Regions from separate parts of the Sphingomonas sp. TX0543 genome, predicted to be linked through region 1. Evidence: predicted binding sites of a transcription regulator. Region 1 holds the regulator's gene; each other region holds the start of a gene.
What was found. Region 1 encodes LexA, which represses DNA repair genes until DNA is damaged. Its sites were predicted from a motif close to GTTCCNCNCTTGTTCT; they were not measured.
Positions count from the first base shown of each region.

Region 2: the regulator LexA is predicted to act here: its motif matches at 1,714-1,729, upstream of ACM61V_RS17355 (transcriptional regulator).
Region 3: the regulator LexA is predicted to act here: its motif matches at 2,302-2,317, upstream of ACM61V_RS16925 (PA0069 family radical SAM protein).
Region 4: the regulator LexA is predicted to act here: its motif matches at 1,564-1,579, upstream of ACM61V_RS05210 (S24 family peptidase).

Region 1 is NZ_JBLZUS010000002.1:2,888,398-2,891,841, forward strand. It holds gene ACM61V_RS14490 (RNB domain-containing ribonuclease) at 1-626, opposite strand, end outside; gene ACM61V_RS14495 (molybdopterin molybdotransferase MoeA) at 709-1,896, shown strand; gene lexA (transcriptional repressor LexA) at 1,953-2,627, shown strand; partial or broken gene ACM61V_RS14505 (ComEC/Rec2 family competence protein) at 2,704-3,444, opposite strand, start outside.
Region 2 is NZ_JBLZUS010000002.1:3,487,989-3,491,432, reverse strand. It holds gene ACM61V_RS17375 (type-F conjugative transfer system secretin TraK) at 1-209, opposite strand, end outside; gene ACM61V_RS17370 (type IV conjugative transfer system protein TraE) at 209-781, opposite strand; gene traL (type IV conjugative transfer system protein TraL) at 792-1,079, opposite strand; gene ACM61V_RS17360 (hypothetical protein) at 1,107-1,451, opposite strand; gene ACM61V_RS17355 (transcriptional regulator) at 1,802-2,263, shown strand; gene ACM61V_RS17350 (AlpA family transcriptional regulator) at 2,309-2,548, shown strand; gene ACM61V_RS17345 (hypothetical protein) at 2,935-3,291, shown strand.
Region 3 is NZ_JBLZUS010000002.1:3,393,131-3,396,574, forward strand. It holds gene zapA (cell division protein ZapA) at 1-11, shown strand, start outside; gene ACM61V_RS16910 (5-formyltetrahydrofolate cyclo-ligase) at 199-750, shown strand; gene ACM61V_RS16915 (DUF2842 domain-containing protein) at 747-953, shown strand; gene ACM61V_RS16920 (DUF2971 domain-containing protein) at 1,277-2,050, opposite strand; gene ACM61V_RS16925 (PA0069 family radical SAM protein) at 2,327-3,403, shown strand.
Region 4 is NZ_JBLZUS010000002.1:940,387-943,830, forward strand. It holds gene map (type I methionyl aminopeptidase) at 1-235, opposite strand, end outside; gene ACM61V_RS05200 (competence/damage-inducible protein A) at 289-1,047, shown strand; gene ACM61V_RS05205 (hypothetical protein) at 1,055-1,369, opposite strand; gene ACM61V_RS05210 (S24 family peptidase) at 1,629-2,252, shown strand; gene ACM61V_RS05215 (hypothetical protein) at 2,444-2,620, opposite strand; gene ACM61V_RS05220 (hypothetical protein) at 2,736-2,948, shown strand; gene ACM61V_RS05225 (autotransporter assembly complex protein TamA) at 3,003-3,444, shown strand, end outside.

The DNA of each region.
Region 1 (3,444 bases):
CGCGCAAGTTCCTGCTCCGGCGGATCGACGCGCGTCGCACCGCGCCGATCCTCCGCCGCGCCGACACGTGCGGCGAGATCGGCGAAACCGGGAGGCAGATCCGCCGGCCGCACATTCTCATAGGCGAGTTTAGCGCGGCTGCGGATCATCGCGCGCTCCACGCCATCCAGCCGCACGCCGCCGTCCGGCGCCACACGTACCATGAAGATCACAGCGGGCCGGTCCCCGTTCGGTAGCAGGCTCGCCGCGCCCTCGCCAAGCACCGGCGGATAGAGCGGCGCCTTGCCGTCAGGGAGATACAGCGATTCCCCACGCAGCCATGCTTCGCCATCGAGCACGCCACCCTCGTCAACGAACCAAGCCACGTCCGCGATCGCATAGCGCAGCAGCAGATCACTTCCTGCCGGCTCAATCGCGAAAGCCTGATCCAGATCGGTCGAACTCGCCGGATCGAGCGTGACGAACGGAATCGCGGTGCGATCGACATGCGCGGCAGGCGCGCGCCTCGCCGCCTCTTCGGCCGCCGCGAGCACCTGCGGCGGAAAGCTTTCGGGAACGTCATATTGCGTGCGGATCGCGGCGAGGCCCTCGGTCAGCGCGCGATCGGGATCGAGCAACGTCTTCATCGCGCGCAGATTATCGGCGGCGTCGCGCGCTGTCGATCATCTCGCGGTGGCCCCGGCGGCGGGGCCATGCAATGAAGGCGGGATGACACATCCTCCCCTTCTGCCGGTGGCCGAAGCGCAGCGGCGGCTGCTCGCGCTAGCTCCCACGATCGATACCGAGCAACTGGCGGTGATCGAGGCGGCTGGACGCTATCTTCGTGCGCCCGTCGTCGCGCAACGCAGCCAGCCGGCGCAAGACCTGTCCGCGATGGACGGTTATGCGATCCGCTTCGCGGATATGCCCGGCCCATGGCGAGTGATCGGGGAGAGCGCGGCCGGTCATGGCCATGACGGGGCGATTGATGCCGGAGAGGCGGTGCGCATTTTTACCGGCGCACCGATGCCGCCGGGCGCCGATACCGTGCTGGTGCAGGAAGAAGCGGAGCGCGACGGCGCGTTGCTGCGCCTCGCTGGAGAGGGGCCGCGCTACCGCACGCGGAATGTCCGCGCGCGCGGCCTCGATTTTCACGCGAGCGATGTGCTCGCCACCACCGGCGACCGGCTGACCCCCGCGCGCCTTGCGCTGATCGCGACCGGCGGCGCACGCACCGTGACAGTCAGTCGCCGCATACGCATCGCGCTGGCCGCCACCGGAGACGAACTGGTCGAGCCGGGCAGCGGCGGGGGCACTGGCCTGCCGGAATCGAACCGGTTGATGCTTCGTGCGATGCTTGCGGATCTGCCGGTCGAGTTCGTCGATCTCGGCATCCTCCCCGATCGGCTCGATGTTCTTACCGAAGCGTTCGCCAATGTCCGGGCGGACATGCTCGTCACCACCGGCGGCGCATCGGTGGGCGATCACGATCTTGTCCGACCCGCCCTGGAGGCGGCCGGCACAGCGATCGATTTCTGGCGGATCGCACTGCGGCCCGGCAAGCCGATGATGGCTGGGCGTCGCGACGACTGCGTGGTCGTCGGCCTACCGGGTAACCCGGTGTCGGCCTTCGTCACCGGCATGCTTTTCGTGCGCCCGCTCGCGGCGGCGATCGCGGGCGCGCGCGATCCGTTGCCGCAAACCACGCGCGCGACGCTCGGCGAGCCCCTGCCGGCCAATAACGAGCGCACGGACTATCTACGTGCGGAACTGCGCGGTGGCCTGCTTTACACCGCCGCGATTCAGGACAGCTCGATGCTCGCGACGCTGGCGCGCGCGACCTGCCTGATCCTGCGTGAGCCATATGCTCCGCCCGCGGCAATTGGCGAATCGGCGGAAATCCTGCCGATCGCTTGACCTCTCCTCGCTTGTTCCGTAAAGGTTCCGCGTCTGTTCGCCTGCGGAGGATCGCGATGCTTACGAAGAAACAGCATGAGTTGATCTGTTTCATCCATGATCGCCTCGCCGAAACCGGCGTTTCTCCGTCGTTCGAGGAGATGAAGGATGCACTGGAGCTGAAATCCAAGTCTGGCGTCCATCGGCTTATCAGCGCGCTTGAGGAACGTGGCTTTCTGCGCCGCCTGCCCAACCGCGCGCGCGCGCTCGAAGTGGTGAAGATGCCTGAACGGATCGAGGCGGCGCAGCGTCAGCCGTCCGCGGATCAGGCCCAGCCGGCGAAGCGCGCGCTTCCGCAACCAGCGAATGATGTGATCGAAATTCCGCTCCACGGCAGGATCGCGGCGGGCATGCCGATCGAGGCGTTCGAGGGTTCGTCATCGCTGCCGGTTCCCGCGGCACTGCTGGGGGCAGGCGAGCATTTCGCGCTCGAGGTGGCGGGCGATTCCATGGTCGAGGCGGGTATTTTCGATGGCGATTACGCGCTGATCCGCCGCACCGAGACCGCGCGTGACGGCGAGATCGTCGTCGCGCTGATCGACGACAATGAGGCGACGCTCAAATATTTCCGCCGCGAGGGGGCGATGGTCCGGCTTGATCCGGCCAACCGGAGCTACGATCCGCAGCGTTATTCGCCGGCGCAGGTGCGGGTGCAGGGCAAGCTTGCGGGACTGTTGCGTCGCTACGATTGAGGCGATCGCGCTCGCTGGCACGACGCTCCGGCTTTCGCGGGTAGGCGCCGGCGGAGGTTAGTGTCCTGGCGGCAATGACCCACGGATGCCGATCGCCCGCAACGTGAACCGTCGCGATCCTTCCGCTTGCAAGGCTGATGGCGATGCCGCCGGTTTTCTCCAGCATCGGGCGATCCAATAGCAACCATTGCGGCGTGCAGGCGCGCGGCAGGCGACGGTCGCTGACGACGATATCGGCCGCGCGACACGCCGCCACCATCTGCGCCCACGCCGGCAGATATCCGCTGCGCGTCGCAAGGATGCGCCATCGCCGGCCGCCTGCCATCCTTGTGATCATGCAGGCATCCCGACTGCAGGCGGCATCCGGCTGCTCCGACAGCGGCAGGGGATCATCCTCCGCGCCGGCATTCTCCGCCAGCATCCCGCGCACATAGTCCCCGGTGCGGTCGCGCAGTATCGCCAGATCGCCGCGCGCGGTGCGGATCGCCACATGCCGTCCGTCACCGGTAACAAGCAGGTCCGGTGCCGGCGTTGCCAGCGCCCAGCCCGCACCGAGAGTTAGCGGGATGAAGCCGAGCCGCCGCCATCGCGTCCGCCACAATGCCAGCCACAATCCGCCGACCGCCATCAGCGCATAGGCCGCCCCCGGCATTGCGGGCAACGCCGTCACCGAGCCTGGCGCGGCGGCCGTCGTTCGCGCGATCCACAGCAACAACGCGAGCGCCTTTCCGGTCAGCCACCACAGCGGGCCCCCGACCCCGATCGCGTCGAACAGCAGCGCCAGCGCCTCCAGCGGCATCACAACGAAGGTGGTGAG
Region 2 (3,444 bases), 600 kb from region 1:
CCGGTCGAGATCTTCGAGACGCTGGCGAACTGGTCGTCGACCAGCGCAAAGCGGGTCAGTTCCCGCGCCGAAACGCTGCACTCGATCCCGGCACCATCGGCCGCTTGCTTGAACTGGTCGGCGGCATGAGCGGGGGATGCTACTGCTGTGAGCAGTGCTGCCGCACTCAGAAATCGGACCCGAGCGTGGGCATCTTTTCGGTAAGCCATCACTGGGCCTCCTTCGATTTGTCCTGTGGGGGGAGCTGCGCGAACCCTGCCAGCGCCAGGCGCAGGCCGCGGTAGGTCCAGCTGAAGCGGAAGCGGCGCTCGTCGCTCGCAATCACCTGCGCGCCGACGAATGTCTTGAGAGTGCCGGTCACATCCGAGGTCAGACCCTTGGGATCGACGCTCATCGACCGGATCACGAATGCCTGGGTAACGTCCGAACCGCGCTGTTCCTCGACAATCCGCACGAGCTCAGCTTTGAGCTGCCCATAGCTTGCGGGATCTGCCAGCTTCAGGATCTCGTTCATCCAGTAATCGAGGCCTTCCGGACTGCGATTGAGGAGGACAAGGGCGGCATCACGAGTGACAAGCTCGAGATAGTCGGCCTCGACCCCGGCGCTGCTCACCGTGAGCCCTTTGGAAACAGTCGGCACCAGCACGACCTCGCGGTCGCGGGTGGCGGCAAGGCTCCCTGCTACGACCAGTGCGAGGCCGAGACCGGCACTGGTAAGCGCGAACAGGTTCCGCTGGCGCAGCAGCGATTGCTGACGTTCGTGTGATATGTCGGAAAACATGGGCTTCCCCTCAACCGGCAAGCAGTCGGCAGTGAGAAGGCGGCGTTGCCTTGAGGCCCAGAAATCCTGCAGGCAGATACCAATATGCGGCATGGGCTACCCAGGAGCTGGCGCGTCCTGCTTTTGCCTTTCGCAATGCGAACCAGGCGCCGAAGGCGACTATGATACCGATAAAGATATGCTGGGTGAGGATCCCCCAGGTGAAGGGGGCCAGCATTCCCGCGAACTCGTCGATGGTCCAGAAGCCGATAAGCTCCGGGTCATCGAGGCGCCGGGGAATGATGTAAGGGTCTGCCATGGCGACGCCGCCTTCTCGTCCGACCGTTCAGATGACCGCTGTCACGACCGAGGTGACGATCGGAACACCGGTGCCGACACCGATGCCGACGCCCACCGGAACGGCGACCTGGCCGAGCGAAAAGCGCCCGGATGCCAGACCGATCAGGCCGCCAGCGAGGCTGAGAACCGTGATGATCTTGCCGCCCGAACCTTCGAGAAAGTCGGTGAACTTGGTGAGGGCAGGGGTGAAGGTCGTGTCAGCGCCGGCATAGGCGGCGCTTGCCGCAAGCGCCGCGACTGCGAACGGGATGGCAATGTTGAGGGCATTGCCAAGGTGCTTTGGGCCGAGACCCGTGACGCCGACGCGCCGGGGGAGGGTGAGTGACTGCATGTGAAGCTCCGGTTGGAGGGGTGGTCACAGCGTCCTTGCGTTCGCTGTGTGTTCCACATGCATCTAGGAAATGTTTGTAGGAAAGAGTTGTGATCTGATCTCCGCTGGAGGCGGACAGATGCGGACACATCTTTTCCTGCCCGACGATCAAAACCGACGATAATGGCGCTAAATCAGTCTTTATGTGTCGGTGACTACCGTCACGCTAGCCGCGATTCGGCGACGACTCGGATAGAGGAACCGATTCGCCTCTAAACGAGATGTTCCACCTATGTTCTTTTCATTTTCCTACATGGGATGCTTCGCGATATGCCTGCGAGTCGCACCATTGAAGAAACGAGGAGACAACCATGCACCATCCAACCGCCGCCGCCAGACCCGCCAATGAAAGCCTGGCTCGCGTACTTGCCCATGCGATCGATGCTGCCGGCAAACCACGCCACAGGATTGCCAATGAAAGCGGGATGCATCGCGAGACCCTGCTTCGCGTTGCGCGTGGTGAGCGGCCCATCGGGCTCGACGAGGCAGCTCGTGTGCTTGCCGCCTGTGGAGCTCACCCGCGAGCCAGCATGATCCTCGCTCTTGCCGGGCAGGAAGATCTCGCTTGCGAGTGGATGCATGGCGAGATGGGCGAATTTCTCGAAGAGTTCTTCACCAGCCTGCCTGTCCATCTGCAGCGGACTCTGGGACGTCGGATTGAGGATCTGCGGCCTCGGTGGGCGCGCGGAACGGCGCAGCTGGTGGCGCGAATGCTTGCCAAGCACATCGATGATTTCGCCAATCGCGACATCGCCATGTCGCTCTCACGGTAGGCCTAGGAGTTCGGAGGGGACCGAACTTTACAATCGAGATCAGCAATGTCGCATTCAGCTCAAGATGAAACGCCCTGCCTGCCGTCGGCGGAAACTGTGTCGCCGGCCCGACTTCTTCGACTGCCGGAAGTGATGGCCCGCGTCGGGCTGCGTCGTTCGGCCATCTATCAGCGGATGAGCGAAGGGCGTTTCCCCAAGTCACGATCGCTGGGGCCCAAATGCGCAGTTTGGGTTGAAGCGGAAATTGATGAGTGGATCCGCGCCGTATCGCGAATTCCAAACTGATCACGCCGTGGTCTATTCCGTCAGAATTCCTCGCGCTAGGCTGCGCGCATGGTTTATCGATATCCGCTGGGCAATACTCCTCATCCCGAAGCTCTGAAGGAGAAGCAGCGTTCGCCGCGGGACGGCTTCCAGAAGCCTTTGGGGCTTCGCGTGCACCGTGCGCTATCTTGGCTTCGACAAGCCGAAGCTGAGGATGAAGACCATGATGTCCGCCTCGTCCTTCTCTGGATTGGATTTTAAGCGGCCTATGCCGGTGATGTCGAGGCATCGGCCAGCAGCTCCGCGCCGGAAGGCGAACGCGGTCTCATTCAGGCATTTTTTTTCGGCCTTGGTGAAGTTCGACGCCCGCCACCAGACTGGAAGCGTACGGTGCCTACGTCTACCCCGTGCTCGACCTTCGCCGTCTCCTTCGAGTCGCGACCGACTTCGAACGGGATATTCTGCCGGTGCTTCTTGCTCTGCAGGACAGGCGCGACGATCATGGATGCCGATGCACGATTGATCGCACAATGGAGAACGGGGTGGTTCTTGCTGTGATCGATGTAAGCGTGACATTCCCGGACGGCGGTCGGATCAGCATGCAGGCGGTGCAAGGCGACACGTACTGCGCGCAGCTGGATAAGAACTTGTCCGGTCGCATCGTGGCCTCGCCACAATCCCTGCGTGACGGGAGCTTTGTTGCCAGTCTGCAAGCGTTGTTGGCGGTAAGAGGGACCGGCAAGGCGGATGAACCGCGCAAGTAGCATGGGAGGAGGCAGAGGCGTGGGCACTAAGGGGAAGGCCGCTCCCGCCGCCCTGACGGGATGGAATGATCATCCTCGCGGCGCCGGTCTCCCACTCGCATTGATCTGCGCACAGAAATAACACCACAGGTTCTTGAAACCTGATCCATCGAA
Region 3 (3,444 bases), 500 kb from region 1:
CGAGCGCCTAGATTGGCGTTGGCGGGTTCTGCCCGGTACGAGCCTTGATTTATCCCTGAGGCTATTCATCATCCAAGGGGGCTGTCCCTGCGCAGATCCTGGTCTGCAGTATATGGTCCCCACCTGACGTTTTGGGCGTCGGCGGATACTCCGGCAAACGGCCATGGCGGTCCCGCCACCCTTCATGACTGACCGGACATGAGCGATCCCAGCGACAAGAGAGCGATCCGCACCGCAGCCCGCGCCGCGCGCGCCCGCTTCGTCGCCGCCGACGGCGCTGCGGTTCCCTGCCCCGCGCCGTTCCGCGCCCTGCTGTCCCCGGGCCTGACCGTCGCCAGTTACATGCCGCTCGGCAGCGAGGCCGATCCCGCGCAGCTCGCTCGCACGGCGGTGGAGGCGGGATGCGTGATCGCGCTGCCGCATGTCGTTGATCGCGCGCACCCGCTGCGCTTCCTCGCCTGGGATACCGAGGCCGCGCTGGCCGCCGGGCCGTTCGGACTGTCCCAGCCGCATGGTGACTGGGCCGAGCTGGCGCCGGATATCATCCTCACGCCGCTCGTCGCGTTCACCCGCGCGCTCGACCGGCTCGGGCAAGGCGCCGGGCATTACGATCGCGCCTTCGTGCAATTTCCCGATGCCCGGCGGATTGGGGTTGCGCTTTCGGCGCAGGAGGTGAAGGCGCTGCCGCTCGACGCGTGGGACATGCCGCTCCATGCGATCGCGACCGAGAAGGAATGGATCACGCCATGACGCCGAGCTGGCGCAAACCAGTGGGGATGTTCATCATTCTCGCGCTCATCGCAATGTGGTGCATCGCCGTGGTGAGTCTTTCCGGCATCGTCGGGCGATGGCATTGGGCGCTGCAGCTGCCCTTCTATCTCGTCACCGGCATCATCTGGATCGCGCCGTTGAAGCCGCTGCTGCGCTGGATGGAAATCGGCCGCTGGCGTTGATGCTCATATTTTATCCTGATGCGCCGAGGCGACGGAACAGCCCCGGCGCAAATCCCGCGCGATACGCAGTGCTACGCGAAACGACGAAAGCCGCCGACTAACCTGCCGCAGACGCAGGCTGACGGAGACTGGCTCGGCGATCATCCCCCGCGCCTTCGATCGCTCGATCAACCCCTATCGCGGCTGCGAGCGTGCACACACGGTTGTGTAGTAGTGGAATGTCCGGATTTGGGTGGAGAGTGGACGCCCAAGTATCAGGAGTAAAACGAGAAAAGCTGTCATAGCCGCGGATGCCAAATGATGGTTTGGCTCCTCAGCTTCGATCAGCCGTGTCTCAAATGAACCTTGAAGAATTCCGGATCGAACTCGACCCTCTTGATGGGAACGGGAATCTTGCGTTGGGCTACAAGAGATTCGAGGTTTTCGACAAAATCAGGCTTTGCGGCGGCTCCCAAGATGACCGTGGTCAACGCCGCAGCCGGGAACGGCATCTTGCCGGGGCCCTCCTTAATCTGGATACAGCGCCATTCCTGCTCGTATTCCCAAAAATCTGCCTTGCGAAGGAGGATGCGTTCCATAAGGTCAGTTCGATCTCTGTCTAACGGCCGGAACACCGGCCTTTTCGCATCATAGACGACCTTACCTGCGCCATTGAATGGGACGTGAGCGGTGGCAAATTCGAGGCAGACGCCCGAGTGATCGCGGGCGTAATGGCTCCACATAAGGATGTTTTGGCAGGACTCCGCGAACGACACGACGCCGAAACCTGCGATCGATTCCTTCCAAAGTTCGGCCGTGCTCTTCTCGCTGATCGCTGCGACGCCATCCTTGGCGATCTTCCGAGCGAAGGCGCGGCGGTTGTTGCGACCCACTTGTGCGGCACCGCGTTCTTGTCGAACGTTGATCCAGTTTTTCGCCTCACCGTATGTTCCGCGTTTATCGATGAAGGGAAAACAGTCGAACGGATCGTTGAAGTCGGTCGGATTGGAGGCCCATAGCTCGTCACCGATCAAGATGTGCCGGAGCTTGTCCATGTCTGGCGCACGATACTTATAAAGTAACTTTGGAACCTCGGGTGTGGTCTCCAAGTCAGACATTCATCCGAGCCTCAAAATCGTCCGCACGCGACCGCAGTTCTCGTACCCGTAGTCAACCCGACGAGCACGACCGCTCCATTCAGCCGGTCCGCAATCCGCTGATCCCATGCGGGTCGATTGTCATCCATAGCTCTATGATAGGCGGAAGATGCCGCTGGTCGCAACGGCGCTTACGGGATCACAGCGAAACAGTAGGAAAGGCAACAACTGGGCGAATGCCGCCGTCGCCGGTTTGACGCGCTTGAGCATTTGTTCTTTTTATGTTCTACTCCCGCTATGTTCAAGATCGCTGGCAGAGGCGCAACCGGGAATACAACGAGCAGGCGCTTCAACCTGCCCGATCGCGAGGCTGATGGCGATTGGCTCGACGCGCAACACGGAGTCGACGGTGAGCCATCCCGGCTTAGGACGACAGTCACGATTGCAAAGCCCAAGACGATCATCAGCTACAACAAGTCGCCCGATGTACCTTTCGATCGTTCCATTAACCCATTCAATGGCTGCGAGCATGGCTGCATCTACTGCTTCGCGCGGCCGAGCCATGCCTTTCACGATCTGTCCCCCGGCCTCGATTTCGAGACGAAACTGTTCGCCAAGCCCGATGCCGCGCCATTGCTGCGCGAGGAGCTGGGGAAGAAAAGCTACGTCTGCCAGCCGATCGCGATGGGAACGAACACCGATCCCTATCAGCCGATCGAGCGCGAGTGGCGGATCACGCGGCAGGTGATCGAGGTGCTGGCGGCATGTGATCATCCGCTCGTCATCACCACCAAGTCCGATCGCGTGGTGCGCGACATCGATCTGCTGGCGCCGATGGCGGCGAAGGGGCTGGTGGCGGTGGCCGTATCGATCACCTCGCTCGTGCCGCGCATCGCGATGACGATCGAGCCGCGCGCGCCGCATCCCGAGCGCCGGCTCACGGCGGTGCGACGGCTCGCGGACGCCGGTATCCCGACATATGTGAACATGGCGCCGGTGATCCCGGCGATCACGGATGACGAGGTGGAGGCGATCGTGGCGCGGGCGGCGGAGGCCGGCGCGCGCGGCGTGTCCTTCATCCCGGTCAGGCTGCCGTGGGAGGTCGCCCCGCTGTTTCGCGCGTGGCTGGACGAGCATTTCCCGGAGCGCGCGGGCAAGGTGATGTCGATCATCCAGTCGATGCGCGGAGGCGGAAGGGATAATGACCCGGGGTTCTTTACGCGGATGCGCGGGCAAGGCCCGTGGGGCGATCTGCTGCGGGCGCGATTCCTGATCGCGCGGCGGCGCCACGGGATCGAGCGCAACGGCGAAAAGATGCAATTGCGCACCGACCTGTTCCGCCCGCCGGCGGGGCCGCAAGGCGAATTGTTCTAGCTGGACCGACCCGGTGCGTGAGGCTTAGGATCGACCGCAAA
Region 4 (3,444 bases), 1.9 Mb from region 1:
CGCGATACCCCAGCGTTGCGGGGACCCCGCCGCGGCTGACGATGAAGTCATGGATCAGCCGGTCGATTTCGGCGGTGGTCACGCCGGGCACCATGTGCGGCACGATCATGTCGAGCGTTTCGGCCGCCAGACGTCCGGCCCTGTGCATCCCGTCGAATGCGTCGCGCCCGTGGAGTTTGATCGCGCCATCGCGCCCCAGCGGCGCATCGCTGCTGACAGTCACATATTCAGTCATCATGTCGATATAGCGTGGCGAACGCCGATTGGCGAGGCTATGCCCCGAAACACATGGTTGACGAACGCATCTGGACCGCCGCACTCGTCGTGATCGGCGACGAGATTCTCTCCGGCAGAACGCAGGACAAGAACGTCGCGCAGATCGCGCTGTGGCTAAACGTGCAGGGCATCCGGCTCGCCGAGGTTCGTGTCGTCGCCGATCGCGAGGAAGCGATTGTCGAGGCGGTGAACACCCTGCGTGCGCGCAACGATTATCTTTTCACCACCGGGGGCATCGGGCCGACGCATGACGACATCACCGTCGATGCGATCGCGGCGGCGCTGGGTGTAGGCGTCGTCCATCATCCAAAGGCGGTCGCGGTGCTGGAGAATTATTATGCCACTCGTGGCGGCATTACCGATGCACGCCTGCGTATGGCGCGCGTGCCGGAGGGGGCGGACCTCATCGAGAATCGCATGTCGGGCGCGCCCGGCATCCGCTGCGGCAATATCTTTATCATGGCCGGGGTTCCCAGCATCACGGCCGGGATGCTCGACGCCCTGACGGGCACGCTGCAAGGTGGCCGCCCGGTAGTGAGCGGTACGCTCGGTTGCTGGGTGGCCGAGAGCGAGGTCGCGGAGCTGCTCGGCCGGATCGAGCGCAGCCATGCGGGCGTCGCGATCGGCAGCTACCCCTTCTTCCGTGAGGGCAGGACCGGCGCCAATTTCGTGGTCCGCTCGCCGGATTCGGCGCAGGTCGATCGCTGCATCGCCGATCTGGCCGAGGCGCTTGCCGCGGTCGGGCGCGAATCGGTGCCCGGCGGAATCTGAGCGGCGGTCAACTCTCCGCCACGGTAAGCGCCTCCAGCCGGAAGCTGGTGCGGGCTGGCGCCCGGTGCACTGACGCCACCGCGATATCGGCGACCAGATGCCCCAGGATCGGCAGCGTGTCTTCCCTCAGACCCGCCAGCCATTGGTCCAGCGCCGCACTCGTCGGCGCGCCACCGGCGATCTCGTGGCGCATGCCGGAGAAGGTCGCGCTGTGCCACTCCGTCGCGTGACTATCGGTAAAGGCGATGCTCGCGCCGCTCCGTCCGGCCGAGTTGCTCAGCGCCCGTTCCAGCAGGGCGACCACGCCCGGCCCCCGCTTCACTGGCTGCTCGCGATGAATGCGTCGACCCGCGCTGAAACACCCGGACCAGGCGTGCGCCCCAGCCTTAAGTCGCCCACCAGACGCGGATCGCGGACAGCGCGTCGGCCGAACGTGGTTGGCGCCATGCCGGTGCGGCGCAAATAGCGATCGATTTTGGCCAGTAGCGACATATCGTTCTCGACTCCCGATTCTCTGTTCCTTTTTTGTTCTCTCATGATTTCCAACTTGTCCAGGAAATTTCCTGCGACTAATGTCGGGAATGAGCAAAAACCCACGCGAAGCGCTGGTGCGACTTGCCGAGGCACGCGGCACAAGCCTCGCTGCGTTATCGACGATGCTCGGGCGCAACGTCGCCTATCTCCAGCAGTTCGTCGGGCGCGGCTCACCGAAGCGGCTGGCGGAAGATGATCGTCGCACGCTCGCCGCCTTTTTCGGCGTGGAGGAGAGCGTTCTCGGCGGCACGGCGGCGGGCGCGGCAATGATCGAGGTGCCATGGATCGCAGTGTCGGCGGCGGCCGGCGCGGGGGCGGATCCCGGCAGTGAGCGCCGCCTGCGCCCCGAGCGCTTCTCGCCGGAAACGCTTATGGCAGTCGGCATCGCTCCGCGCACCGCCTCGATCATTACCGCGCGGGGCGATTCGATGGCGCCGACGATCCTGGATGGTGACCGGCTGGTGGTGGACGGCGGCGACCGCAACGTGGGGCGAACCGGCGCGATCCTCGTGTTGCGCCGGGACGGCGACCTGCTCGTCAAACGGGTTATCGCCCAGCAGGGGATGCTCACGCTGATGAGCGACAATCCAGCCTATGCGCCTGTCACTGTTTCGGCCGAGGCGGTGCAGCCGATCGGGCGGGTCAAGCTCTTGTTGCGGATGCCGCAATAAGACGCTCGATAGTCACAATGGCGCCGTCTTGCTTGAGCGCTGATCGCGCGGCATTTGTTCCGGCACAAGACCCGCAACGAGCCGTCTTCCACGCAGCTCTTAATGATCGTCGCGCTTCAGATCGGCGCCGCGATTGGTTGGTTCCGGTGGTGAAGATGCGCTGGGTACCGCACTGCGGCGCCCGCGGTCGCCTAGCCGCGATCCCTCAGCCACAGCGCGATCGACACGCCGATCCCAATTGTCAGCCCGATCAGCAACCCAATCGTTGGCTGACCTGCGGCGAAGCCGAGGATCGCGCCGCCGAGCACGCCGCTGGCGATCAGGAAGCCGCCGGCGGCGGAAGGGCGTGCGGGTTTTTCGGCTGGCATGGCTCGCGCCTTGGCATGTCGCGCGTCACGATGCCAGTGCCCGGATCGCTAAACGCTTTGGAAAGGCTCTTTCCGAACGGAGTCTTAGGCGGCGCGCGCGCAATGGGAGCGCCGCATGGAAAACTTCCCTTATGTAGCCGGGCGTACGACGCTCGCCGATGCCGAGGCGCTGCTCGTCACCCATGGCCGCGCCGCTGCCGACGAGGCCGCCGCGCGCGCCGATCGCAGCAGGGATATCGGCAATCACATCCACTTCTGTCACTGGCGCCAGATCGAGCGGCTGGTTGAGCTGCTCGCGGCTGACCGCGTGGTGGGCACGATTCACTAGGGCCTAGCGGCGACACCATTGTCGCGCGGCGGGATCGCGCGCTATCAGGCTGAGATGGTTCGGCGAGGCGCCGCATTACTGGTCGCGATCCTCGCCGTGCCGCCCGCCGCGGCACAGCAACGAACACCCATGCCCGAAACGCTTTCGGTCACGCCGCCTGTCGGCGCGAGCGACATGCTCGATCCGAACGCACCGCTTTCACCGATGCCCGATATTGGCGTGGCGTGGCCCGATCTCGCCAAGGCGCCGGCAGATACCGCGCCCGAGGCGGCAAACGTTGTTGCCGAAACGCGCTACGCTTATCGCATCGAGGGGATCGATAACGTTGCGTCCTCCTTGCTGCGGCAGCGCTTCGCCGAACTTTCGGTGCTCGATCAGCATGACGGGGAGCCGGCCAATGCCGCCCAGCTCGATCGGCGCGCGCGGGAGGACGCCACGTTGCTTGTCGCGCTCCTGCGCGGCGAGGGCTATTATGACGCGCGCGTTCAAACCAGCG